One region of the Paenibacillus sp. FSL H7-0350 genome, then DNA from elsewhere that is predicted to be linked to it. Evidence: a T-box and tRNA genes for the amino acid it is inferred to sense, from the RefSeq annotation. Region 1 holds a T-box; the other holds one or more tRNA genes.

Region 1 (7,128 bases):
TTCTGACTGGACAGATCAAGCGCTTCGATGATCTGCCGGAGGATGATTACCGCCGGCATTACCCGCGGTTCCAGGGAGAGAACTTCACCAGGAACTTGGAGGTCGTCTCACTGATCGGGCAGCTGGCAGCCGAGAAAGGCTACGCCCCGGCACAGCTTGCCCTGGCCTGGCTTCTTGCTCAAGGAGAGCGGATTGTACCGATTCCCGGCACGAAGCGGCTGGAGCGGTTACAAGAGAACCTCGGAGCACTTCAGGTTACATTAACGGCGGAGGATCTCGCGCAGATTGAGCAGATATCCCCGCAAGGGGTTGCAGCCGGAGCGCGTTACCCCGGCCAGAACTAAGTTATCATACAGAGCGGACAGCCGTTGTGTATTCATCCAGATTAAATTCCCGGAGCGTTCTTCTCTGCACCGCTTGCTTTGGTGAGCGGTATGCGGGGAAGAACGCTTTTTTTAAAGATAAGAATGTATATGCTTCGCGCTATAAGTATCCATATCTTTCTCGCTGAAACGGTACCGTCCTCTAAAAGGACGGAAATACCGTTTCCACTTAACCCATCCGCTCCAACTCCTCTTCTATCCGTTGCACCTCTATCCGCTCAAACAGTAATTCAAGCTCCAGTATAGGCTGCTTTGCAAGGACGGATACCGGATGCCATACAGGCTGTTCTATGGACAGGAAGCCTCTAATCTTCTCGCAGGAGAAAGGAATGAACGGGTTCAGCAGGTTAGCCAGGTTGGCAATAATCTGAACACAAGTGTACAGCGTGTTGCCCCCGGCCGCAGGATCATGCTTGATCTGGAGCCACGGCTGCTGCTGATCGAAATACTTGTTAGCCAGGCGGATATGCGAGAAGATGAATTCCAGAGCTTCCTTGAAATGTCCGGCTTCAATCAGACTTCCTGCCTCCTTATACAGATCCTTAAGACTGCTAACCCATGCTTCGTCCAAGACTCCATCTGGAACTCTGCCGTTCCAGAACTTATTCACGAATACGAGGCTGCGGTTGACGAAATTGCCGAACGCGCCCAGCAGCTCGCTGTTATGGCTATAGATAAACTCTCTCCAGGAGAAGTCGGCATCCCGCTTCTCGGGACCGTTCGCAGTCAGGAAATAACGGACCGAGTCCGGGTCATACCGGCTGAGAATATCCGGCACCCAGACCGCCCAGTTGCGGCTGGTGGAGAATTTCTGCCCTTCCAGGGTCAGGTATTCAGAAGAGAAGATCCGGTCCGGCAGATGCAGTTCCTCAGCTCCGAGCAGGAGAGCCGGCCAGATCAGGCTGTGAAAGGGAATATTGTCCTTGCCGTGCACGTAGTAAGCAGTTATAGGCGGCTGCCCATCGTTTTCTTGTGCGGACGCTACAGACCAGAAATCCTCCCACCGGTTGCCCGTCTCCGCCGCCCATTGCTTGCTGGCGGACAGATATCCGCTGACGGCTTCGATCCAGACATAGATTTTTTTGTCTGAGAAGCCGTCGATGGGGACATCCACGCCCCAGTCCAGATCGCGTGTTGCTGCCCGGTCCTGCAGGCCTTCCTGCAGATATCTGCGGGTTAACCGGACGGCATTATCTCTCCAGCCTTGTGCGGAATCAGCATATTCTGTGAGTGCTTGCTGAAAGCTGGACAGCGACAGGTAGTAATGCTGAGTTGAGCGCAGCACAGGCTTAGAGCCGCAGAGGGCACATATGCGCTCCAGCAGATCCACCGGATCGAGAATCGTTGAACAGTAATCGCATTGGTCCCCCCGGGCCTGCTGTCCGCAGACCGGACAGAGGCCATGGACATAACGGTCTGGCAAGAAGCGCTGATCTTGCTCACAATAGCACTGGAGACCGGGTTTCTGGTACAGATATCCGTGATCCAGCAGCTTAAGGAATAGCTCCTGCACCGTACTGTGGTGATGTGTCTGATCGGTCCGGGTATACAAGTCATAAGTGAAGCCTAAGGCGCGGAAGCAATCGGCGAACTCCTCATGATACCGGCTGGCGAATTCACCCGGCGTTACCCCCTCCTGCGCCGCCTGTACAGCAACAGGAGTCCCATGGCAGTCACTGCCGGATACATAGAGTACAGCGTCACCTTTGGCACGGTGGTAGCGGGCCAGAATATCTCCCGGAAGAATGCTGGCGAGTCTGCCCAGATGCAGGGAGCCGTTGGCATAAGGCCAAGCCCCTCCGATAAAAATGTTAGTCATATTTCTCTCCTCCTCAAATTAATTGGACGCAAAAAAGGCACTCATCCCCTAAAGGGACGAGAGCCTGTGCTCACGTGTTACCACCCAAATTCATCAATGCCTCGCAGCATTCACCTCTTCAGGTACGTCCGCAGAAAATAAGCGGGTATACCCTAGCATGGTAACGGATGCGGGTTCCGGCGCAGCCTACGACCCGTTCATGCCGGGGTTCGGTGCGCAGCTCTGAGACCATATTCCCGAGGGTCTTCTTTGCTCCTTTTCACCGGCCGGAGCTCTCTGTGGAAGAATTACCAGGGTACTCTTTCTCTTCGCAGCTATTGTGGTTATCCTAATTACTGGATATCATATATGCAGGCCGGGAGATTTGTCAACATCATAAGTCTATTTGCAATCCACCGCACTCCTGTGCGACAGTAGAGAGTAAGGGCAACGGGAAGCAGAAGAGTGCTTGTTCCGTGGCCTGGAAGTGAAGCGACACAGAGATCAAAAGGAGATTGAGACTATTGCAGGAAAACAAACAGGAGAAAAAAAGCTCGGGCGCATGGGGATGGCTGGGCAGCGGGGCGGTACTGCTCCTCCTTAAGGGAAAGGCTATTATCTCTCTGCTTAAGCTGGGGAAAATCGCAGGTCCGCTGATCTCCATGATGATATCGATCTGGGCCTATGCACTTATTTCACCATGGCAATTCGCTGTGGGCTTCGTTGCGTTATTATTCGTTCATGAGATCGGTCATGTTATCGCTGCCAAGCGGATCGGACTGCCGGTAAGCGCTCCGCTGTTCATTCCTTTTATGGGCGCACTGATTACGATGAAGAAGCAGCCGCTGGATGCCAGAGAGGAAGCTTATGTCGCTTTTGGCGGTCCTATATTGGGGAGTATCGGTGCACTGATCGTGTTCGGAGCTGCCTATTATTATCATAGTCCCTTGTTATATTCACTGGCCTACATCGGCTTCTTCCTAAATCTGATTAATCTGCTGCCGATCCATCCGCTGGACGGGGGGAGAATTGCCACGGCAGTTACCCGCTGGTTATGGCTGGTAGGGCTCATTGGAGGATTAGCTGTAATCATCTATCTGAAATCTATCCTGTTCGGCATCATCTGGGTAATGTTCGCCTATGATATGTATAAGAAGTACATCAGCCGGCGTACGAAGAGCCAGATGCATACGGTGCTCAAAAGCTTCCTGATCCCCATCGGGGATCTGCAGGAGCAAGGGTATCTGATCCCCGGCCCTGAGCATAAACGGGAGCTGCCGTTCACCACCTACAGTGATTTGAACCGCCAGCAGTTTGTCGGGGTACGTTGGGATAACTTGGATTACTATGGAACGACAACCCTGCCAGTACAGTCGTTGATCGGAAAAGTCAAAGTCGTGCAGCTCGACCAGCTGTATGTGGACACCAGCCTTCATATGAAGATGACCTGTGAGATCAGCTTTACGATCCATGACAATGATAAGTATTATGAAGTGCCTGCTGCTTCCCGCTTGAGATATGGGGCTGCATATTTTGCACTTGCCGCCTTTCTGGGGGGAATGATGTATCTTGTCCATGTGGTCGGCAATGTAAATCTGTAAATCTGAAAAATTTCGTTTATGAATCTCCCGATTCGTCAAAGCTGTAAAGAGCCGAGAAGGATGAGGGGGTAATAACAATGCGCATGGCAAGAGTATGTCTATTATGGATTGGAGCCTGTCTCCTTCTGGGAATCGCCGGATGTGCGTCAGGCAAGGAGATTCCTGAATATTCGGATGTTCACAACATGACCGGACTGGACGGGAGTCTGAATTCACGGGATAGCCTGACCTCACCGGTTCTGCGGGATGTATATGACCGCTCGATTCCCGAGGAGGTCTATGACACTCCCTGAAATCAGTGTCCGGCGGTTCCCTGCCCGCTGGCCTTACCCGGAAACTCTCAGACTCTATACAGGATATTAATAATTCTGTATAATGCTCCATATTGATTGGACCTATAGAGAGGAGCCAGGGAGATGGCAGTGGAAATCGTACATGTTACTACAGAGGAGCAGCTTCAAATGGCGCTGGAGATCCGCAAGAAGGTATTTGTGGAAGAACAGAAGGTGCCGGTAGAAGAGGAAATCGACGGATATGATGCCATTAGTGAGCATGTGCATCATTTCCTGCTCATGGAGGGCGGGCAGCCGGCTGCAACCGGCCGGCTGATCTACTATAAAGCGGACACCGCCAAGATGCAGCGGATTGCCGTTCACGAGGCCTTCCGCGCCAAGGGATACGGACGTATCCTGCTGCTGGCTATGGAAGAACGGGCCCGTGAGCTGGGTCTGCAGGCATCCGTTCTGGATGCCCAGTGTCAAGCAGAACCATTTTACAGCAAGCTAGGCTATGAAGTGATCTCCAAGGAGCCCTTCTATGATGCCGGAATTCTGCATGTCAGAATGAATAAGGCCTTGTAATCTGACGGGTACATACTCTTTCGCTGCGGTGGACAAGCTAGAATCGGGCCAGTGTAGAAGGCTAATTCTAGTGCGAAGGAGACGATCCTAAGTGATGAATCAAGAACGGGAACGCTTTATTGCCGCCAAACGTAACGGTGACGGGGACCTGACAGGGTTCCAGACCTCCTCCGGACGCGTGCTGGATTATCAGCAGGCTCTTCAGGAGGTTCAGTCCGGCAGCATCGCAGGGGTCAATGTATTTAAGGGCAAAGACGGTGAAATGTATATCCGCGGCGATGCAGATGGAGATCCTACGAATAATCTGGATCAGCTTCCGCAATTTTAGCCGGGCATAGATAACAGGGGAACGGCCGGACAGGCGTCTTACAGGCGCTGAAGTTCGGCCGTTTCTATGTGCTAAGGGCGACTGCGGACTCCCTTGCCATGCATCGTTAAGGTCTGCGTACAAGCCGAAACCGGTTGCACGAGGGCTTGATTTTCTTTTCTTCTGCAAAAAGAAATAAATCCCTGAATTCTGCGCAACTTGTCGAAGGCTTAACAGTATACATTAACAGCATGAATTATTTGGAGGGGCTTTACAATGAGATGGAGAAAAATTGCTCTGTGCACGGTTGTGTTTTTCATGATGGGAAGCTCCTATTTGTTCGCGGACGCTGTGAACCAGAAGATCAAAGTATGGAGCAATGGAAAGGAAATAGCCGATGGCGGCTATTTGATTGATGGCAAGACCTATATTCCCGCCAGGGAGGCAGGGGGCGTCGTCAGCTGGGACGGCTCGGGCAGAGTGACGATCCTCAAGCCGAATGTTCATATCGTATTGTTCAAAGGCGACACGGTATTCGGCAATGTCAACACAGGTAAGCTGAAGATGAAGATTCTAACGCAGGTGGACAGCCTGAAGGACAGCATCGCTGCCGTGAAGGTGGCAATCACCGACCCTGCCGGGAATGTGAAGGATATTCTCGAGGATGCCGTCGGCTCCAAGAATGAGGATTTCTGGTTCTCTACACCGGAGTTCACCTATGATTTCAAGGAACCGGGAAAATATAGCGTAGGGTTCTTCATGAAGGCATCGAGGAACGGAGATTACATTCTTGTGTCCGAGAAGGTAGTTACGGCCTCATCCAAGAATTAAGTCCCTCCTGCAAATTGACCTGTCCTTATCTTACGTGTTACGATACCAAATGTAGGATAATTCAATTAAAGTGAGGTATTACAATGAGCGATCACAAACATGAGCATGGCCATGAACATGGTGAAGCATGCGGTTGCGGACATGATCACGACCATGAGCACGAGGAGTTTGTGCTGACCTTGACGAACGAGCAGGGCGAAGATGTAGAAATGGTACTGGTGGAAACGTTCGACGTAGGCGAGAAGTTGTACGCCCTGCTGCTTGAGCGCGAGAATCCTGAAGCAGACGGAATCATCCTTCGTATGGAAGAAGAAGACGAGGAAATGGTTCTGTACAACATTGAAGATGAGGCTGAATGGAAAGCTGTTGAAGAAGCTTATAACGAGCTGCTTGCCCAGCAAGAATAGATTTCAGGCATTCATGCAAAACCCCGATACTCTATACGTATCGGGGTTTTGCATGTCGCACTGCTATAGGACAAGCCTTAGGAGATAGGCTCTGCTTCGACGATCACCTTCACATTGGTAATGCTGCGGTCCTCGGGTCCTTTGACAGGCAGTCCGATTTCTACATGGTCGATGATATAGTCGATATTATCCTGGGTAATAACTTCTCCAGGGAGAAGAATTGGAATTCCCGGCGGATAGACGTAGATGAATTCTGCAATGATATAGCCGGCAGATTCCCGGAAAGGAACCAGCTGCGTATCCGCGTAGAAGGCATCTCTCGGGATCAGGGCCAGCTGCGGGATATTCGGCACCTGTACCTTAAGCTCATAGATTTCACCCTTGCTGTAATGGATCGCTGAGAGCACCTGCAAGGCCGCAAGCAGCTTATCTACCGATTCCTGTGTATCTCCAGGGGTAATCAGGCAAAGAATATTATACATGTCGCTGAGTTCAACTTCGATGTTATACTTCTGCCGGAGCCAGTTCTCAGTCTCGTAACCGGTAATGCCCAGATGCCGGACATGGATGTTCAGCTTCGTCGGATCATGATTGAAGGTAGCTTCTGTTCCGAGAATTTCTTTGCCGAAGCTGTACAGCCCCTCGATCTCATTAATCGAGTTACGGGCATAATTGGACAGGGCAATGGTTCTCGCTGCCATCTCATGACCGTTCAGGGCAAGGTTGCGTCTGGAGGTATCCAGAGAGGCAAGCAGAATATATGAAGTTGAAGTGGTGGTCAGCATGCTGAGAATGGTCTGTACCCGCTGTGGGTTGACAAGACCCGTCTTGGCATTGAGGTTCAGTACCGAGCTCTGCGTCATGGAGCCGCCCAGCTTATGCACACTGGTTGCTGCCAGGTCTGCACCGGCCTGCATGGCCGATACCGGTAAGTCCTCATG
Region 2 (7,128 bases), 2.3 Mb from region 1:
GAAGGTTATTGTACTCGGCTCCGGCCCGATCCGTATCGGCCAGGGGATTGAATTTGACTACTCCACAGTGCATGCGGTGTGGGCGATTCAGAAGGCCGGCTATGAAGCTGTAATTATCAATAATAATCCAGAGACCGTATCGACGGATTTCAATACCTCGGACCGTCTGTACTTTGAGCCGCTGTTCTTCGAGGATGTCATGAACGTGATTGCTCAGGAGAATCCGATCGGAGTCATCGTACAGTTCGGCGGACAGACCGCGATTAACCTGGCTGCACCGCTTGCTGCTGCAGGCGTGAACATTCTGGGGACCAGCCTGGAGAGCATCGATGAAGCCGAGAACCGCAAGAAGTTCGAAGCGCTGCTGGCCCGTCTGGATATCGCACAACCTAAAGGCAAGACCGTAATCAACATCGATGAAGCCGTCGAAACCGCGCAATCCCTCGGTTATCCGGTGCTGGTTCGTCCATCGTATGTCCTGGGCGGACGCGCCATGGAGATTGTCTACAACGACACAGAGCTGCTGAGCTACATGGTTGAAGCGGTAAAAGTGAATCCGGAGCATCCGGTGCTGATCGACCGTTACATGCTGGGCAAGGAAGTGGAAGTGGACGCCATCTGCGACGGAGAGACAGTTGTCATTCCGGGCATCATGGAGCATGTGGAACGCGCAGGGGTTCACTCCGGCGACTCTATCGCTGTCTACCCGCCGCAATATCTGGATGAAGGTCTGAAGCAGAAGATTGCCGAGATTACCATCAAGATTGCCAAGGAGCTCAAGACCATCGGTCTGGTGAACATCCAGTTCGTCATTTATCAGAATGAAGTGTATGTCATTGAGGTCAACCCGCGCTCCTCACGTACGGTTCCGTTCCTGAGTAAAGTAACAGGTATTCCGATGGCGAACCTGGCGACCAAGATCATTCTCGGCGGCAAGCTGAAGGAAGATGGGTATACTGAAGGCTTATGGCCGGAGAGCGATTATGTGTCGGTAAAAGTACCGGTGTTCTCTTTTGCCAAGCTGCGCAGAGTAGAGCCTACGCTCGGACCGGAGATGAAATCTACCGGAGAAGTCATGGGCCGCGACAAACTGTATGCCAAGGCGCTCTACAAAGGCCTGATCGGTGCAGGAATGAAGATTCCCGCCACCGGCGCAATCATCGTAACCGTAGCCGACAAAGACAAGGCTGAAGCAGTTGAACTGATGAAGGGCTTCCATGCCATGGGCTACAAAATTATCGCCACCGGCGGTACAGCAGCGGCGCTGGAGCAGGCCGGGCTGAACGTAATGAATGTTAACAAGCTGGATGAAGGTGAGCCGACTATTCTGGATCTGATCCGCGGCGGTCAAGCGAACTTCGTCTTCAATACACTGACCAAGGGCAAAACGCCTGAGCGTGACGGATTCCGCATCCGCCGTGAAGCGGTAGAGAACGGAGTCGTATGTATGACCTCGCTCGATACGGTAACGGCGCTGCTGAGAATGCTGCAGACGATTAACTTCTCGTCCCAGCCGATGCCTGCTTTTGTTGGACAATAAGATAGAGGGTGAGGCAGCTGTAACAGGCTGCTACAGGAACGGTTTGCGTTAACGCAGACCGTTCCCCTATGCCCGGGACCTTGAAGCCAGAGGCGATGGATACGATAACTAAGAAAGAAGGTTGGCGAATGGAACGGACAGCAGCAGAGCAGCAGCACGGGCACGAGAATGTCGGACAGATTGAGAAGTGGAATGAAATGGCCGGACGGCTGATGGTTGCATTGGATTACCCGAATGCAGATCAGGCGCGGGCGCTGATCGAACAGCTCGAAGGAATCCCCTGTTATATGAAGGTGGGCATGCAGCTGTTCTATGCAGCCGGTCCTGACTTCATCCGGGAGCTGAAGGAGCGCGGATATTCGGTATTCCTAGATGTCAAAATGCATGATATCCCCAACACCGTACGGGGCGGGGCAGAGAGCTTGACCTTGCTCGGCGTGGATATGTTCAACGTACATGCCGCTGGAGGAGCCGCCATGATGGCGGCTGCACTGGAAGGAGCGGCCCAGGCGGTCAGCCTGAAGCCACCCTTGCACATGCCGCTGATCATTGCAGTAACACAGCTTACCAGCACCAGCCAGGAAGTGATGAACCGCGAAATCGGCATAGCCGGAACAGTGACTGATGCAGTGGTGCGTTACGCCAAGCTTGCAGCGGAAGCAGGCTTGCATGGAGTGGTAGCATCCCCGCAGGAATCCGTGGTGATTGCTGAAGCGTGCGGACCCGAGTTCCGTACGGTTACCCCTGGTATCCGGCCCGCCGGGGCGTCCCTGGACGACCAGTCCCGGGTCATGACGCCGAGGCAGGCTATCCGCCAAGGCAGCCACTACCTGGTAGTGGGCCGGCCGATTACAGCAGCGGCAGATCCGCGTGCAGCAGCACTGACTATTATTGAGGAGATGAGCCAAGCATGAGCATATTAGAGAATCGAAGTGAACAGGTCGCAAGTCATCTGCTGGAGATCGGAGCGGTAGCCCTGCGTCCGCAGGAGCCGTTCACCTGGACCTCCGGCATCAAATCGCCGATCTACTGCGACAACCGTCTGACCATGGCCTTCCCGGCCGTCCGCAACTACATTGCCGAGGCCTTCGCAGAGCTGATCAGAACCAGCTACCCGGACGCCGAGGTGATTGCCGGGACAGCAACCGCCGGTATCCCGCATGCGGCCTGGGTGGCCGATAAGCTCGGTCTCCCGATGGCTTACATCCGGGACAAGGCCAAAGGCCATGGCAAGCAGAACCAAATCGAAGGACTGATCACACCCGGCCAGAAGGTCGTCGTGATCGAGGACCTGATCTCCACCGGCGGCAGCTCCATCAAGGCTGCGCAGGCCGTACAAGAAGCAGGCGGCCTCCCGTTGGCCGTCTTGGCCATCTTCAGCTACGAGCTGGACCGCGCCGTAGAAGCCTTCGCCGCTGCACAGCTTCCGCTCCAGAGCCTGTCCAATTACAGCACACTGATTAATGTGGCGCTGGCCCAGGGCAAGATCGCGGAGAGCGATGTAGCGCTGCTGCAATCCTGGCGCCAGGACCCTGCCGCCTTCGGCGTGTAGAGAAGAGGACGTATAAAAGAAGCTCAGTCCCCTTTGAAGGGGATCGGGCTTCTTTTTGAGTACTTTCACATGATGGAACTCCTTTTTCGGTCGGGCGCCCGTTCACTCTCGAAACACCTTTTTAGGGGATAACTGGAAAAATAGCATTTATTCAATGGCTCAGCACATTTCTGGAGACTTTAGTTGGATAAAATACACTTGTTGAAACCTGAAATGGACAATAACGCAGATACCGCCAGAACTAGATGATCTAAATCCACTTATTTCCTTTTAAGAAGAGATTTCCACCAAATTAAGTGTACAAAATCCAACTGTTTCCCCCCAACTGCTCATTATCTCCACAGCCCCTAATTAGCTGCGCACTCTCTTCCTGTTTTCAACTCATTTTTTATAATCCATCCCCCCAGTAATCTGCTCCAGGCGAGCGTTATCCTTCAACCAGCCACCTAAGCTTTCGGGCAGAAATTGCCATCCGATCCGCTGAGCAATCCTCTAATTTTCTTGCAAAACTGGGCATGATAAATAGCACCGGGACATATATTATTGTGATGAAGGAGAAGAGGGTATCATGAATTGGATCTATTTTGCCAAGTTGTTCAGGACCAGATTTCAAGCGGGCTGCCTTGCCAAAAGACTGGAGCAGGACGGCTGGATCTATGGCTATCATGATCCGAGTTTTGTGGAAATATACCGTTCGCGTAAGGGCCGTTATGGTGTGCGTTTTCTGCCTTAGACAGAAAATCCAAAATCATCCTTGACTTTATCCATGGGTATATTGTATATTATCTATTGTCGCTGTTTAAATAATTATTAACTGACGCGGGGTGGAGCAGCCCGGTAGCTCGTCGGGCTCATAACCCGAAGGCCGCAGGTTCAAATCCTGCCCCCGCAATTACCTTATTACACCGGACAGCACTCGTATAATACGGATATCCTAGTCCGGGCCCTTAGCTCAGTTGGTTAGAGCGGTCGGCTCATAACCGATTGGTCACAGGTTCGAGTCCTGTAGGGCCCACTTCACTCAAACCCTTACTTTGTAAGGGTTTTTTGCTGTTTATAGGCTCATAGGAGCGAATATGCTTGAGTGGGGAAAGGCCATATTTTATAGCTTGCTAACGGATTTGCTAACGGAGACTTTTATTCCACAGGTTCAAGCTGCTTTTCTGCGAATTTATTGAGTTCATTTTCAATTCTGTCAACGGCTTCTTCCTGCATGATCGGGAGCAGATGTGAGTACTTCTCATTGAACATCGCTGGAGTCATGTCCAGGCGTTCGGCGGCAACCCACGCGTCCTGCAGTATTCATAAAGCACAATGGGCGGTCCACTGCATCCGGTCCAGTACAACCACAGGTACGACTGCGACTCAGCGGACTTTCCTGGCTCACGCAGCACCTGCAGCGTCGTCAGCCACTGATCTGCCCCATACATCATCCAATTCGCCATGGTCTGCCGCGAGAGTGTCAGCCCGAGCCGGGAAAACTGTTGCTCCTGGCGGTGTGAACGCGAAGCGATTTAGACGCCCATCGTTACGGCCCCCATGCCGAAATCGGTCTATTCCGGCAGTCTGGCTTCGCCTTCTATTCTAGCGCATGTCATGACCCAAAAATATGTGGAGAGCCAGCCTCTCTACCGCCAAAGTTGGAAGTTCAAAGGTAATTGCTGTGCCGCCAGGATCAGCAACTGTATTTTCACGAGGGATAGGCAGCCCAGTAAACGTTTGCCCGCTACTAACTGCATCATATGCAGCTGTGAATATGACATTGCTCTGATTTCCAGACTGTACTAACTGCGGACCATGTCCTAGTGCTAAGATATCAATTCCTCTTTGAGAGGGACTTATTACCCATTCAAATCGTAGGTTAAGCTGATAATCATTTGTCCCCACTTTAAAAGCTTGCATAGTATATTTCATATAGCCATCGTCAGTAACATAATCTACGCTTGAATTTTGAATGTTTACTTCTTGTTGTTTTATCATTCTTAACTTTGGCAGAGTTTGTTTTTCATTTTGTGCTACATTATATTCTGCTACTTCCTGGTAAAATTCATCTTCACTCAAAGGTACTACTTTTTCTGTACCTTCTATAGGTGTAATCGTCGGGGTCAATCGATAGGGCTGCTTGGCTGATGCACATATAGACATGGAGCAGGAATATTGACAGTGAAAAAAGAAGCAGCAGCGGCACTTAAAAGATTCGCCTCAGTAGCCAGCTAAGTGCAAAGACTTTTTATATAGGCTTTAGGAAGGAACTGTACAGTTTTCTTCTAGGGCGAAGTGCGTGAAGGAAAAAACTTGCTGGATGACGAAATATGATGTCGAAGGGAGGTTTATGAAATGGATGATTGGGATGAAAAAATAAAAAAGGCATTTGATGTTCATGTTGAGAAAAAAGTAAACATAACTAGTGCATTGAACTCACTTATGGTTGAACTAAGAGCTCGCCAGGGATTAAAACCTAATGTAGAACAAATAAATGAATATCCTTTGGTATGGAGGATATTGATTCAAGGCCGCTGTGTTGATATTAGCGAAGAAGAAATTGATGATATCCGGGATTCATTGCCTAGTTTCAATAGTTCAGGTGAGAAATTACCTTTACTTGATGGAATTAAAAAATTGTTAGTTGAAAAATTTAATTAAGCACCTTAGGATGACTTTTATGTCTTTAAATGGCCTTTTATAAGCTGTTCTCAAATACTTGCGAATAATAAACCCTTCTGGCTTAAGCCAGAAGGGTTATTTTATAGCGTTCGCAAAATCTAAATAATTGTGTTCATAATTATTAAGGGTTTTAATTTTTAATGCTTCTTACTTCCATTCTTTTGTTCTTTAGCTTTCTCACTGAAATGTAAGCTAATAATAGCAATTACCAATAAAGTCACACCAACTACATTAGAGTATACAGGCTCATTGTTTGAAAAAGATCGTATTAACAACCGAATATTAATAGCAAGAGCCCCGAACCAACATATGTAAACAAACCATTTGGTATTATTTTTCATTATTTTACCTTTCAAATACATTATTTTATAATTATACAATATATACCAACTAAGGAGGGATGCTTATGGAAGAATACACATCTAACCAAACATAGAAGGCAAAAAGAACAAGAAAAAGATAATTAGAACGATCACGCTGGTGATTCTGCTCATAATGAGGTAGGCTTCACTGGGGCCGGAGTCGCCTTTTACCATCCAGCCGTAACGCATACGCCAGCCCATGGCCGGGAAGAAGATATTCAATACTGCAATCAATACGAAAATAACAGCGAAAATAACAACCATTTTTACCAGCTCCTTTATCCATTTACGAAAGCCCATTGCATGAAGTTGCATATTTCTGGATGCGGGAAGTATGATTTTGACAAGAAGGAGGTCATTTATGAAGACGATATTCAAAAAACTAAGTTTCTGGCTACCTGTGTTGTCTTCGCTGGTCTGTCTCTATAATCTGTCAGGAGAAGACGACAAGAACTTATTGCTGTTCTTAACCAGTCCCTTGCTCCTAATCTTTAACCCCGAATTAACAAACCTGAATTCTTCTATGGAGAATGAGCAAGCTTTCCAGTACATTCTGTATGGCATTCATTTTGTCTCCTGGTTAGCCTTTGGCCTGATCATAGAGTGGGGGTTATCATGGGTATCACGTAAATCACAGGAACGTCCCCCAAACCACTAATTAAAGAGAGTCCAGTCCCACATGACAATTATGTCACACCACCCCCTATATTGTTAGCTCATTCGATGGGGAATTCCGTTTCTGCCTCTTATACTGGAAATATATTGATTCACTTCCGAGAGGGGTTATTCACCAGTGACTGAAGCTATCAAAGCAATACTATTAGGGATTATTGAGGGGTTGACTGAATTCTTGCCGGTCTCGTCTACCGGGCACCTTATCCTTGCAGGGGATCTGCTGGACTTCGAGGGGGAGGGTGCGGTTACCTTCAAAATCGTAATCCAGTTAGGTGCGGTAATGGCTGTATTGCTGCTGTATTGGAAAAAGTATGTGAACATCGGGATGAATATGC

Evidence for each region. A T-box is a leader RNA that pairs with one kind of tRNA and senses whether it is charged. The one in region 1 lies ahead of metG (methionine--tRNA ligase), so its partner is inferred to be a tRNA-Met.
Region 2: it encodes a tRNA-Met, which carries the amino acid that the T-box ahead of metG (methionine--tRNA ligase) is inferred to sense. The anticodon was not compared.

The regions. Positions count from the first base shown of each region.
Region 1 is NZ_CP151972.1:126,106-133,233, forward strand. It holds gene NYE24_RS00710 (aldo/keto reductase) at 1-344, shown strand, start outside; gene metG (methionine--tRNA ligase) at 553-2,202, opposite strand; T-box leader at 2,252-2,523, opposite strand; gene NYE24_RS00720 (site-2 protease family protein) at 2,706-3,782, shown strand; gene NYE24_RS00725 (hypothetical protein) at 3,860-4,075, shown strand; gene NYE24_RS00730 (GNAT family N-acetyltransferase) at 4,199-4,642, shown strand; gene NYE24_RS00735 (DUF3892 domain-containing protein) at 4,734-4,970, shown strand; gene NYE24_RS00740 (copper amine oxidase) at 5,226-5,780, shown strand; gene NYE24_RS00745 (DUF1292 domain-containing protein) at 5,864-6,187, shown strand; gene NYE24_RS00750 (aminotransferase class I/II-fold pyridoxal phosphate-dependent enzyme) at 6,265-7,128, opposite strand, start outside.
Region 2 is NZ_CP151972.1:2,403,856-2,410,983, reverse strand. It holds gene carB (carbamoyl-phosphate synthase large subunit) at 1-1,540, shown strand, start outside; gene pyrF (orotidine-5'-phosphate decarboxylase) at 1,738-2,454, shown strand; gene pyrE (orotate phosphoribosyltransferase) at 2,451-3,092, shown strand; gene NYE24_RS11110 (hypothetical protein) at 3,661-3,825, shown strand; tRNA gene NYE24_RS11105 (tRNA-Met) at 3,911-3,984, shown strand; tRNA gene NYE24_RS11100 (tRNA-Ile) at 4,034-4,107, shown strand; gene NYE24_RS11095 (hypothetical protein) at 4,230-4,355, opposite strand; partial or broken gene NYE24_RS11090 (transposase) at 4,379-4,591, opposite strand; gene NYE24_RS11085 (hypothetical protein) at 4,677-5,201, opposite strand; gene NYE24_RS11080 (hypothetical protein) at 5,430-5,735, shown strand; gene NYE24_RS11075 (DUF6199 family natural product biosynthesis protein) at 6,179-6,382, opposite strand; gene NYE24_RS11070 (hypothetical protein) at 6,480-6,776, shown strand; gene NYE24_RS11065 (undecaprenyl-diphosphate phosphatase) at 6,912-7,128, shown strand, end outside.